4 regions of the Peribacillus sp. P4_C12 genome follow, and region 2 is predicted to be linked to each of the others. Evidence: riboswitches for the same ligand, from Rfam matches in the RefSeq annotation. Region 2 holds a riboswitch; each other region holds the start of a gene.
What was found. A riboswitch is a leader RNA that binds a small molecule or an ion and turns the genes downstream of it on or off. The one in region 2 is predicted to bind S-adenosylmethionine.

Region 1 (3,153 bases), on a different contig from region 2:
GAACAATGGCCGCATTCGTTCCGATCGCACTGCCGACAATCATTCTGGTAAACGGAATAAGTGCTACAAGCAAGATGATGAAAGGAACCGACCGCAATATATTGATGACCGGGTTCAATACATTAAAGATCCATTTATTCTCCAGGATGTGACCCTTTCTTGTAATGACAAGTAAGATTCCTAGCGGAAGTCCAATCAGCCCGGAAAATATCAATGAGATGGCTACCATATAAAGTGTGTCACCGAAAGCTGTCGACAGCTGGTCTGCCGTTATTTCCATTCCCCAAAGTGTATTACCCATTTATCTGCACCTCCTGGACGAGAATCCCCTCATCTTTAATATATTGATAAGCCTTGTCCACCTCTTGTTTGTTCCCTGTCACTTCAATAATTAAATTTCCAAAAGGTGTTTCCTGAATTTCAGAAATATTAGCTGATAAAACACTTAAATGAACATCAAATTTCTTCGAGATGGTTGAAAGTAAAGGATTGCCTGATGTAGTACCAATAAAGTTAATTTTCCAAATAATCGGAATATATGATCCGATATTTTTCAGGAAACTTTGTGGGATCTCGTCGTGAATAACAGTTCGTACAAAGTTTTTTGCGATATCTGTTTGGGGCTTCGCAAAAACTTCGAAAACCGAACCTTGTTCAACCACGCGTCCGCCTTCCATGACCGCAACCTTATTGCAAATTTCCCTAATTACAGACATTTCATGAGTGATTAGCAAAATGGTAATATTATATTCTTTATTAATTTTTTTTAAGAGTTGCAGTACAGCACTCGTTGTTTGTGGATCCAATGCTGACGTCGCTTCATCACACAAAAGAATCGATGGGTTGGTAGCCAACGCTCTAGCAATCCCTATTCGTTGCTTTTGACCGCCAGACAATTGTTCCGGATAACTCCTTGCTTTACTTGATAAGCCAACGAACTCTAACAACTCGCCTACCCGCTCTTTGATTTCTTTACTGGGAGTTCCCGATAAAACTAGCGGCATGGCAATATTATCAAAAACTGTCTTTGAGTTAAGTAAGTTAAAATGTTGAAAAATCATGCCGATTTTTTTCTTTTCTGCCCGTAATTCCTTCGGATTCAATTTGGTTAAATCCTTTCCCCCAACAATAACCTGTCCATCTGAAGGGTGTTCGAGTAGATTGACTAACCGAATCAACGTACTTTTTCCGGCTCCACTATAACCGACAACACCAAAAATATCGCCTTTTTCAACTGTCAAATTAATTCCTTTCAAAGCTTCAACAGTCTGTTTCTTTGTTTGATAAACCTTTTTAACATTTTGAAACTCAATCATTCTGTCTCCCCCCATGCTGTTTATTTGTACGAATTCATTATCCAGAGAAGAGCTTTGCAAAGTTTCATAATGATAGGGTTAAATTTTCGTAACTCACGAGTAATTGTGTGAAACTCACGAGTAAATGCGCGAAACTCACGAGTAAATCTGTCAAACTCACGAGTAATTGCTTATAATTCACGATTAGTGCGCAAAACTTGCGAATAATTACACCAATTCTCCAAATAACCATATACATTCTGAATAAACAAAAGAGGCCTCTTCCGTCATCAGACAGAAGAGGCCTCTTTTAGACATAAAAAAGAGTAAACTCTTAAATTAATTATCTAAGAAAAGCTCCTTCTTATCTTTCAAACTTTCGTCCGTTGGAATTAGCACAGTATTTTTACAAAAGTAAAAACCCGCTGCCGAGGTATCATAGGGCCAAGTCCCTCCACATCTCTTGATAAGAAATAACGTATTTATTTAATTATGTTCCTCACTATATATTCAAATTTCACTAATGTCAACTCTATTTTGAATAATCTAAAATATTTTTATAGTATAATTATTAATCGTTCATTTAACTATACCTTAAGACAGGTCAGATTTTGCCCTGCATACCATGTATACGGTCAACCTAGGCATAGACTCTATTACAAAAAAACGAAAACATAACGAAGTCAGTCAGGATCAGGACTTCCTTCCTCATAAGGAAAGCTCTGTATCTTGATAAAATAACGGCAAACTTTTGGCAAACTCACTATTCGGGTTGCTACTCACGGTCTGCCTTATCCATGCGGGGAGCTCCCTGCGCCCCCCACTCTTACAATCTTTTGATTGGGGTTTACGTTTGTTTTTGAGTTTTTGACCATTTTTTGATAGCAAACTTTCGGTACGTTTAGTTTCAAAAAGAAAAGACAATAATATATAGTTCCATATATTTCGTGGTGAAAATGCGGTTATAAACTTTTTTGCATCTGTTTTAAATATGTGAGTACCCTTTGCCCTCATATCTGTAATAATAAAAGTTCATTTATTATTAGAGGGAAGGAAGACTACACATGTTTTTTTCACCTTTAGCATCTTTATAAAAGCTCTTTCCTTAGAAGAGTTTATTTCTTTTAATTAAAAAACAATCGATAGGGTTTGAATTCTATAGTATGTCTACTTTCTTATCAGCAAAAACAAATCGCTATTTAGAAGCTTCTAATTTTGTCGATATCTACTCAGAATTTGTAGATATTTCTCGGGAAATTGTTGAAATTTGAAAATGGTGATTCCGAATAGTTGGAACAAAGGAATTTCTACTTTAAATTTGATTGCCTTAGGTTTAAATAGTTATAACGCAAATTAACACCTTAATATCGTAAAAGAGAMTAAAAAAAAGGTAATGAAACCTTTTTCTTATTGCAGTAATGGTTCGTAATGGGTTCTTTGTTGTTCAGTTTTAAGCTATGACATATCGTTTGTCAGTTAGATGTTCATTTCACGCGTAGCTGCGAGTTCATTGGTTAAAAATTAAGATCTCTTTTAATTGAATGGGAACATGGGTTAAATAAATTGTCATATATATCGGGTATCGCTATCTCTTTTAAAAACTTCTAATTTTGTCGATATCTACTCAGAATTTGTAGATATTTCTCGGGAAATTGTTGAAATTTGAAAATGGTGATTCCGAATAGTTGGAACAAAGGAATTTCTACTTTTGATTTGGGTGCCTTAGGTTTAAATAGTCATAACGTAAATTAACACCTTAATATCGTAAAGGAGACTAAAGAAAAGGTAATGAAACCTTTTTCTTATTACAGTAATATTTCGTAATGGGTTCTTTGTTGTTCAGTTTTAAGCTATGACA
Region 2 (3,153 bases):
ATTCGAATTATCAAGCTGATAATTGGAAGGAAAGAAGATCTGAGAAGATTCTTGCATTCATTCGCAAAACGTTATCTTACCTGCTAGAAAAACGGGCAGCTAATGAGCGGAAATGCGAGCACTCCATTTCTTGGAATGAGCAGATGGAAGTCAAATTGAATGGAGCCGTCAATCAACTGGCAGATTTGGAAAAAGAAAAAAGTGAAAATATCATAAGGTCGTACCGTTCAATTAAAGAAGAAGTGAAAAAACAGCTTTCTTCAAGAATCCCTGAATTACTGAGAGAATGTTCTAAATCATTAACGGAAAGTAGCGATTTCAGCCAAGTTCATATACAGTTGAACGAGGAAATGAATGAGCAGATTCAGGCATATATTTCAGACAAGATTATGCCGCAATATTATCGTTCTCTTCAAGACTGGATTGCTACATCTCAGTTGGAATTTACACAAATTCAACAGTTTATGGATGAAATGAGCGCAGGGTTCAATGAATTGTACAAAGAAGAGCGAATTACACTTGCCGGAGACTTTAGAGTTTTGGATGACTGGCGCCGTGATGCGGATCGGATGACAAGCAGTATCCGCATTGAAGACGTTAATATTTTACTACGCCGGACCCCATCGCAATTGCTGCTTAAAGGGGCAGGGAAGCTGTTTGGAGCGATTCCGCAAAATAAAGCTAATATGTACAACCGGTATAAGAAGTACCTAGAAAGTGAAGACTACCTGGATGTTGCAGAAATGATCAGTGACCGTTTCCTTACACAATTCGGATTGTTTGAAAAATCTTTGGATAGAGATATCTCACTTTTCTATCGCAGTTCATTTGCCTTACTTCAAAAGACGATAGAACAAACACAGACTGAAATCAAAGATCATCAGGCAGCACTGGAGCATATGAGAGAAAATCCGGAAGTATACCGTGACCCGATTACTCTGTTTGAAGTGAAACTACGTCAGTTAGAAAGACTTGAAAAGATCGAGAAAAAGCGTCTGGCTAAGCTACAAAGAAAATAAGTGTAACAAGAAACATTTTAAATATTCAAAAATCTATTGACTTTACGACTATATCCCTATAAAGTGGTAATTACGAAAAACGTAACACATTATATTCTCTYATCAAGAGTGGCGGAGGGACTGGCCCTAAGATGCCCAGCAACCGTTCCATTAGGAATTGGTGCTAAATCCTGCAAAACAGAAATGTTTTGACAGATAAGAGAGGGATAAGTCTGCAAATCAGCTGATTAAACCTCTCTATTCTAGAGAGGTTTTTATTTTGGGATTTACACCAACTTAATTGATAAGATTAATGATTGGAAAGTAGGAGGAACTAAAATGAGGAAGTCAATTTTTAAAAGGGTTTTCGTTTCGGTCATAGCTTCGGCTTTGCTTTTAACGGGCTGCTCTTCAGGACAAAGTTCAACAGAATCAAAGAAGGATGAAAAAGTATCCTTTAAAAATGTTCCAGAACGATTTGCAAAAGGGGAAGGTGCCAAAATCAAAGTCATTCGTAAAATTGGCGGAGATGATCATACGGCTCAATATTTAGCTGGAGCGAAGGAAGAAGGAGAAGCATTAGGTTTTCAAGTGGATACGTATACAGCAAATGGCGATACGGCTAAATTCCATGATGCAATCGCCCAGGCTTTACAAGAAGATTATGACGGCTATATTATCTCCCATGGTGATGATGCAGCAACAGTGAATGACGTTCAAAAGTTGGTTGATGCAGGAAAGAGCGTTGTTACATTCGACTCTATTAGCGACTTATCTAAAATTGACGGTGTGACCTTAACTTCACAGGATGATGAAGCATTGGCAACTCTGGCTTTTGATAAATTGATAGAAGAACAAAAAGGTGAAGCAGCGATTGCATACCTTTGGGTAGATGGTTTCCCGCCAATGGTGAGAAGAAATGCGGTGTATCAGGAAAAATTAAAAGAAAATCCTGGGATTAAAGAAGTCGAAAGATTCGGAGTAGCATCTGCAGATACTTCAGTTCAGACACAAAATGCGGTAGCCGCAATGTTGAATAAATATCCCAAAGGCAAACTAGATGCGATTTTCGCAACATGGGATGCATTCGCAATTGGAGCGGCTCGTGCGATTAAAGAAGCTGGCCGCGATGAAGTGAAGATATACGGAATCGACGTATCTAATGCTGATCTTCAGGAGATTCAAGCGAAAGGCAGTTCTTGGTCTTACACGGCAGCTGTCGATCCGAAATTGATTGGTGCAGTGAATATGAGGATTTTAGCAAAAAAATTAGCGGGTGAAGAAACACCGCAAACATATGACTTAGAAGCTTCACTTATTTCACAAGAGCAGATTCAAGCTTCAAAAGAAGCGGTCAACATGGCCAACTTGTCCGGTATTGTCGAAGGATGGGGAGTATCAACGGAATTTGAAGAAGAATGGATGAAAGTATTGAAAGATCATTATAAAAAGTAAAAAACAGAGTCAGTAGACACTCTCTTTCTAGTGAAGAGAGTGTCTGTTTAATAGGGGGAATGGGCATGAGCACACAACTAGAAATGAAAAAGATATCGATTGAATTTCCGGGAGTAAAGGCGCTTAGTGAAGTTGATTTTTCAGTACAATCAGGGACAGCCCATGCAGTGGTCGGCGCAAACGGAGCAGGGAAATCTACGCTAATGAAGGTCTTATCGGGCGCTCATGCCCATTATACAGGTGAAATTTTTCTGGATGGAAAGAAGCAGGATATCCGTTCACCGAAGGCTGCACAGGAACAAGGTATTCAAATTGTTTATCAGGAAGTAGATACGGCACTCATTCCTTATTTAACTGTTGGGGAAAATGTAATGTTGAATGATACGGTGCAAAACATGGGCAAAAAACAAATGGTCCATTGGAAAGAGTTGCATAGAAAAGCCACTTATATCCTGGCAGAGATGAAAATTGGTGTCTCTTCGAAAAAGCTGGTAAGAGATCTTACCTTGGCTGAAAAACAGATGGTTCTGATTGCAAGAGCAGTCTCGACTGAATGCAAATTCCTGATCCTCGACGAACCAACTGCTCCGTTAAGTTATACGGAGACGACAGAACTATTTCGAATTGTAAATGAATTAAAGCAAAGAGGCGTTGGCATCATATTTATTTCCCATCGTCTTCCAGAGATTTTTGAAATTTG
Region 3 (3,153 bases), on a different contig from region 2:
GAATGCTGTTGAAATGGCCGCCATACCTGATGAAAAGGCAAAGCCGCGAGTACCATCTTCAAGCTCGGCAATGATATCTTCAAGTGCTTCCCGTGTTGGATTTCCGCTCCTGCTGTAATCGTACTTGCCGAATGTATCGATATCAGTTTGATGGAAAGTGGAAGCGTGCTGAATAGGGACGCTCACACCGCCTGTTGTCGGATCGAATTTATGCTGGTTATGAAGTAATTTGGTTTCAAAACTGAAATCATGATTTGTCATCGTAGTGCCTCCCTTTTTACATGTGCAAATGCTTGTTGCAGGTCTTGAATTAAATCGTCGCTGTCTTCGATGCCAACCGAGAAGCGTAGAAGTCGATTACAAACCCCATTAGCAGTTCTAACTTCAAGAGGGATATCGGCATGTGTTTGTGTAGCCGGATAGGTGATGAAGCTTTCAACGCCTCCAAGACTTTCTGCAAATGAAATTAATGAAAGTGATTGTAAAAATGGATTGACAGCTGCTTCGTCAATTATCCGGAAAGAAATCATACCACCTCTACCGGGATACAGGACGTCCGTTACACATTCATGTTCTGATAAATAATCTACAAGGATTTTGGCGTTCTTTTCATGACGTTCCATCCGCAGTGCCAGGGTTTTCATTCCGCGCATTAACAGCCATGAATCAAATGGGCTCAACACCGCTCCTGTTCCATTATGATGGAAGGCAATCGAATCACATAATTCTGCACCTTTAGCCACGATTAGTCCAGCCAGAACATCATTATGACCACCGAGATACTTCGTTGCGCTATGGATTACAATATCAGCTCCAAGCAGGATAGGCTGCTGCAGAAGCGGCGTATAAAAAGTGTTGTCAACAATCAACAGTAAATTAAATTGTTTGGCAAGTGCGGCAACAGCGCTAATATCTGTTTGCTGCATAAGAGGGTTAGTGGGAGTTTCGATAAAGATGGCTTTTGTTTGAGGAGTAATAGCTTTTTCGATATCCTCTAAACAACAAGTGTTTACATAGTCACACTGTAAGCCCCATTTTTTAAAACCTTGTTCTAGCAAACGATATGTACCACCATATAGATCTTCGCTGACTATCCATGCATCACCTGATTTAAATAAGGCTAGTATGGTCGAAATGGCCGCCATTCCTGAACTGCAGGCATATCCTTGGTCGCCTCTTTCAAGGTTGGCGATGGATTGTTCCAAAAGTTGACGTGTTGGATTACCTGTCCTTGTGTAATCGAATCCAGTTGATTGGCCAATTCCTTCGTGACGGAAAGCTGTCGAAAAGTAAACCGGCGGATTGACTGTTCCTGTCGCCGTTTCACTGCGATTACCTAGTTGAGCAAGATATGTTTCTGTTTTATACATAGTTTTCACTGCTCCTTTGTGTTTTATAAAATAAAAAAAGTCTTCTTTAAGAAGAAGACTTGGTTAAGTATGGACGAGTCATTCTTCTTATCTTCCAAGTTCACAAACTTGTGGAATTAGCACCTTTTCATTGGTTTGAAACAAATGAAGGTTGCTGAGGTGTCATCGGGCCATTCCCTATACCTCTCTCGATAAGAGTTTAGATTATTCAATTTCTTTTGAATTTACTATATATATATAGTGCTGTCAAGAACATTCTGGGAAAATATTGCTTGATAATTCTTTATTGGTTAATTAGGACTAGCGTTGTCAAAACATGATTGGTCCAATAAAAAACCCCTAAAATATTGTGGAAACCGATGGTATAAGGTGTTGAGATTCTTTAAAAGACTTTGTTTAATTAAATGGATTTTCTGAAATATAGGGAAGGTTTTGTTCAGTTTTTTTGCTTTAAAATAATAAAATTTGTACAATGAATAGAGAGAATTAATAATATGTCATTATTCATTTCATATACATAAGGTTTTCGGTGGATAGTGCAAACATAGGAGGAGAACACATGGAATACAGAATCGAACGAGATACGATGGGTGAAGTGAAAGTTCCTGCTGATAAGTATTGGGGAGCACAAACCGAGAGAAGCCGTAACAACTTCAAAATTGGTAATGAAAAAATGCCGATTGAATTAGTCCGTGCGTTTGCATATGTAAAGCAAGCGGCAGCTAAAGTGAACTATGACCTTGGTGATCTTTCAGAAGTGAAAAAGAATGCCATCGTTAAAATTTGTGGCGAAATTCTAGAAGGTACACTTGATGAACATTTCCCCCTTGTGGTCTGGCAAACAGGCAGTGGCACGCAAAGTAATATGAATGTGAATGAAGTGGTCGCTAACAAAGGGAATGAATGGTTAAAAGAAAACGGTGAGTCCGAAACCCTTCACCCAAATGATGATGTCAACAAGGCGCAAAGCTCTAATGACACATTCCCAACGGCTATGCATATTGCAGCCTATATGGAAGTTGCTGAAAAATTAGTACCGGCGATTAAAGTACTTCGTGATACTTTTGCAGCAAAAGAAAAAGAATTCTGGGATCTTGTGAAAATTGGACGTACACATCTTCAAGATGCAACACCACTAACTTTAGGTCAAGAAATCTCTGGTTGGAAAGCGATGCTTGATAAAGACTTAGTGATGATTGAAGAAAGCAGTCAAAAACTATTGAATCTAGCACTAGGCGGTACAGCTGTAGGTACTGGGATCAATACGAAAAAAGAATTTCCAGGACTTTCTGCAAAACAAATCGCGGCGGATACAGGACATTCTTTCGTAACATCGGATAATAAGTTCCATGCATTAACAAGTCATAACGAAATTGTTTACGCTCATGGCGCATTAAAAGCATTAGCAGCGGACTTAATGAAAATTGCGAACGATGTTAGATGGCTGGCAAGCGGCCCAAGAAGCGGAATCGGTGAAATCGCTATTCCTGAAAACGAGCCAGGTAGCTCTATCATGCCAGGTAAAGTAAATCCAACACAAAGTGAAGCGCTAACAATGATTGCGACACAAATTGTTGGTAACGATGCAACAATCGGCTTTGCAGCAAGCCAAGGTAACTTCGAATTGAACGTATTCAAACCAGTTATCATTTATAACTTCCTACAAACTGTTAAATTATTGACAGAAGGCATTCACTCTTTCAACAATAATTGTGCAGTAGGCATCACAGCAAATGAAGATAAAATCAAAGAAAATGTTGACCGTTCTCTTATGCTAGTAACA
Region 4 (3,153 bases), on a different contig from region 2:
AATAATCCCAAGCGCATGGAAGGAGGCAGGCGATCAGGTCGGCCAAAGTCCCATTTTGGGCTGCATTTAGCATGTAACCCGTATAAGCTAGAGTGGTTGGGGTGGGTTCTGTATTTTCCAATTCGATTGAGCTGATTCCGAATTCCAAAGCATAATGTCGATGGATATCCATTTCTACTTGAAGGGTTTCATTCAAAATACTTGCAAACTTAGCCATAGTTTCGAGATTATGAGCTTTGATGACTCCTAACGCAAAGAGTTTGGAATAATCCATTAGATAGATATAGTCCTGCTTTAGGTAATAGGCAAATTTCTTTTCTGAAAGCGTCCCATCTCCAATCGCCTGAACAAAGGGATGTGTATGGTTCCTTTTCCAGATTCCTTTTGCCCGTTCATGAAGTCTATCACTGAAGGTTTCTAATTCTGTATTCTCCATGGTACATCCTCCTTGAAATTTAAAATTTACTAAAATTGTAAAGTGTGCATACACTATCTGATCAACAAAAAAACCGCTCTCTGAAAGAAAGCGGCTGTTACCGAGGAAGAAGCAAATTCCTTCTTACAGCCTGCTTCCCTCCGCTGGTATGACCAGATCAGGTGCAAAGGGTTTGATTCTCAGCAAAAGTGCTCCCCTAGCAGTCTAATTATTCACTTTTTCCATCTAAAAAAAAACCGCTCCTGAAAAACGGAGCGGGGCAGATGGATAAAGTCATGTGTTTAAAGACGATATCATCCACTTCCCTCCGCCGGTATGATCCGGTTCAGGTTCAAAGGGTCCGGAACAAATTCCATCTCAGTCTTAAAAAGACTCCCCTAGTGGTGTGAATGTATGTAATTACTGACATCATATCAGAAAGCCAGGAAATTGCAACCCAATTTGAATGGGATCTATAGAGAATACCTATCAAAAAAAGGGAGAACCATGTGATTGACTTTTGAAGAATATTGGGATAAAATCATGTCTACATCATTTATATATTGAATTCTTATCCAGAGAGGTGGAGGGACTTGGCCCAAAGAAACCTCGGCAGCAGACCCATTTTGGGAACTGTGCTACATCCAACAAGCATACGCTTGGAAGATAAGAAGAGCCGAACGGACTACTGTAAGCCTCTTCTTGAATTAGAAGAGGCTTTTATTTTTGTGAAATAACGTTTAGTGACATAATAGAAAAAATATAATTTGGTGAAAATGAAACCTGTTACTACAATTTAGCTCATATGAAAGCGGGCTGATGAAGACAAGGAAAGGAGCCATTTACATGGCAGAATTATTTAAGAGAATTGAACAGAGGAAGGCATTGCTGATTGAAGAGTTATTAGCGAATGGAGTTTATAAAACCTCTGATGAAAGACATCTTTATGATGTTCCATTAAAAGTGCTTGAAGATGAATATAAGATTGTAATAAATAGACCTAATATCGAGTCTCCTTCAGAGTGGATGACATAGTAAGAGTTCTTAAAATACTTTACTATCTTAAAATATTATTTAATCTGATGAATATTATTAAAGCATTCGCAGTGTACATGAGTGAATGCTTTTTTATTTGTCTAGAATATAAAATGTCATAAAAAAGACACAAACAGGGAATGGAATAGGCTTTTTGTCACATTTATCTAGTGGAATAACACATTTTAATTTCCATATATGGTTGATTTTAACTACTTATTTCTTTATCATAAAAGATGTAAGAAAATTGAATAAATAGGAAGTGACTATAGATGCCCCCACAGATAACCGTAGAAAGAATAGAAGAAAAGAGACGGGAAATGATTAAATTGGCAGCTGATTATGGTTTTACAAGCCTTCTAACTGTTCAAGCAAGTCAAGAATTGGATTCGCTGTTAAATGCTATAACAAATAAAAGAAAATCAGAATATTTTTTGCTTAAGAAAGTTTATAGTGATTTTTAAATTTCGTCAGTGACTTTAAAATAGATTCCTTCATTTAAACTAAAAAAGGCTACTGCTGAATGAAGGCAATAGCTTTTATGTAATGAAATTCAAATATTAACACGCTTACCAAGGATTACTAAATCCCGTTCAATACCATCTAGCTCGGCAACTTGAGGTAAATGCGCCCATTCTTCAAAACCAAATTTAGAAAACAGTCTTATGCTCGGTGTATTGTGAGCAAATATAAAACCAAGTAGTGTCTTAACTCCTAATTTTGGACTCACTTCAATTGCCTTTTGAATCGAAATTTGTCCAATTCCTTTTCCCCGGAAATAATCATCAATATATATACTGATCTCGGCAGTGGAATCATAGGCTGGCCTACCATAGAAAGATTGAAAACTCATCCATCCAGCAGTTTTTCCTTCGAATGTAATAATATAAAGCGGTCGTTTTTCTGAATGATGTTCCTCAAACCATTTAAGCCTCGATTGAACTGAAACAGGTTCTGTATCTGCAGTGACCATCCTTGACGCAATAGTCGAATTATATATTTCGACTACTCTTGGTAAATCTGTTAGTTCTGCATCCCTAAACTCTATGTAACTATCCATCATTTTAACTCCTATCCTTATTATGTATACAACCTCCAGAAACTTGGGATTCCCATCCTATTAATGAATAAAAGGAGGTTGACGAAAACCCGTTCCATTGAATGCTTTTATTGTATCATACACTTTTTACAGTTTATCTGACAATTCATTTTTTTGCATGTTAAGTATGTTCATTTTTGGGGTAATTACAAGATAAAATACTTCATAGTAAATACATTACATAAGGGGAAACGAATGAATAAAATAGTAGGTTTATTCGTAATTGTACTAGTTATTTGTTTTGCTGCATATAAGTTTCAGGCTTCAGAGTCGGAAGATGTGATGGCTTTTGGAGATTCGTTAACCTATGGAAAAGGTGATAAGGATGGGGAAGGTTATGTAGAAGGTCTGGAGGATGAATTGAATAATCCTGATTCTGAAAAAAAAGTCCGTTTTTGGAATTACGGTATTAAAGGCCAGGTTACAGATGGTGTCATTGATCAGCTTGAAGGTAATCAAATTAACACGAAATTGGACAAAGCCGACACGTTTATTGTTTATATTGGAACAAACGACTTGATTAACAGTAATGGAGGTAACTTGAAAAAAATAAGTGATCAAAAAATAAATGATGGTAAACGTGAGTATATTGACCATCTACATA

Region 1: linked by a shared signal. The riboswitch ahead of AC1DUW_RS10385 (methionine ABC transporter ATP-binding protein) and the one ahead of AC1DUW_RS08740 (sugar ABC transporter substrate-binding protein) in region 2 are both predicted to bind S-adenosylmethionine.
Region 3: linked by a shared signal. The riboswitch ahead of AC1DUW_RS07585 (methionine biosynthesis PLP-dependent protein) and the one ahead of AC1DUW_RS08740 (sugar ABC transporter substrate-binding protein) in region 2 are both predicted to bind S-adenosylmethionine.
Region 4: linked by a shared signal. The riboswitch ahead of AC1DUW_RS07695 (Fur-regulated basic protein FbpA) and the one ahead of AC1DUW_RS08740 (sugar ABC transporter substrate-binding protein) in region 2 are both predicted to bind S-adenosylmethionine.

Annotation. Positions count from the first base shown of each region.
Region 1 is NZ_JBFUIB010000049.1:10,971-14,123, forward strand. Features, by position in the region: gene AC1DUW_RS10380 (methionine ABC transporter permease) at 1-280, opposite strand, end outside; gene AC1DUW_RS10385 (methionine ABC transporter ATP-binding protein) at 294-1,316, opposite strand; SAM riboswitch class I at 1,657-1,768, opposite strand.
Region 2 is NZ_JBFUIB010000035.1:8,991-12,143, forward strand. Features, by position in the region: gene AC1DUW_RS08735 (GTPase domain-containing protein) at 1-1,019, shown strand, start outside; SAM riboswitch class I at 1,116-1,221, shown strand; gene AC1DUW_RS08740 (sugar ABC transporter substrate-binding protein) at 1,338-2,453, shown strand; gene AC1DUW_RS08745 (sugar ABC transporter ATP-binding protein) at 2,519-3,153, shown strand, end outside.
Region 3 is NZ_JBFUIB010000027.1:11,176-14,328, forward strand. Features, by position in the region: gene metC (cystathionine beta-lyase) at 1-261, opposite strand, end outside; gene AC1DUW_RS07585 (methionine biosynthesis PLP-dependent protein) at 258-1,370, opposite strand; SAM riboswitch class I at 1,455-1,568, opposite strand; gene fumC (class II fumarate hydratase) at 1,930-3,153, shown strand, end outside.
Region 4 is NZ_JBFUIB010000028.1:3,179-6,331, reverse strand. Features, by position in the region: gene tenA (thiaminase II) at 1-436, opposite strand, end outside; TPP riboswitch at 555-644, opposite strand; TPP riboswitch at 722-825, opposite strand; SAM riboswitch class I at 984-1,088, shown strand; gene AC1DUW_RS07695 (Fur-regulated basic protein FbpA) at 1,262-1,450, shown strand; gene AC1DUW_RS07690 (aspartyl-phosphate phosphatase Spo0E family protein) at 1,723-1,914, shown strand; gene AC1DUW_RS07685 (GNAT family N-acetyltransferase) at 2,004-2,510, opposite strand; gene AC1DUW_RS07680 (DUF459 domain-containing protein) at 2,745-3,153, shown strand, end outside.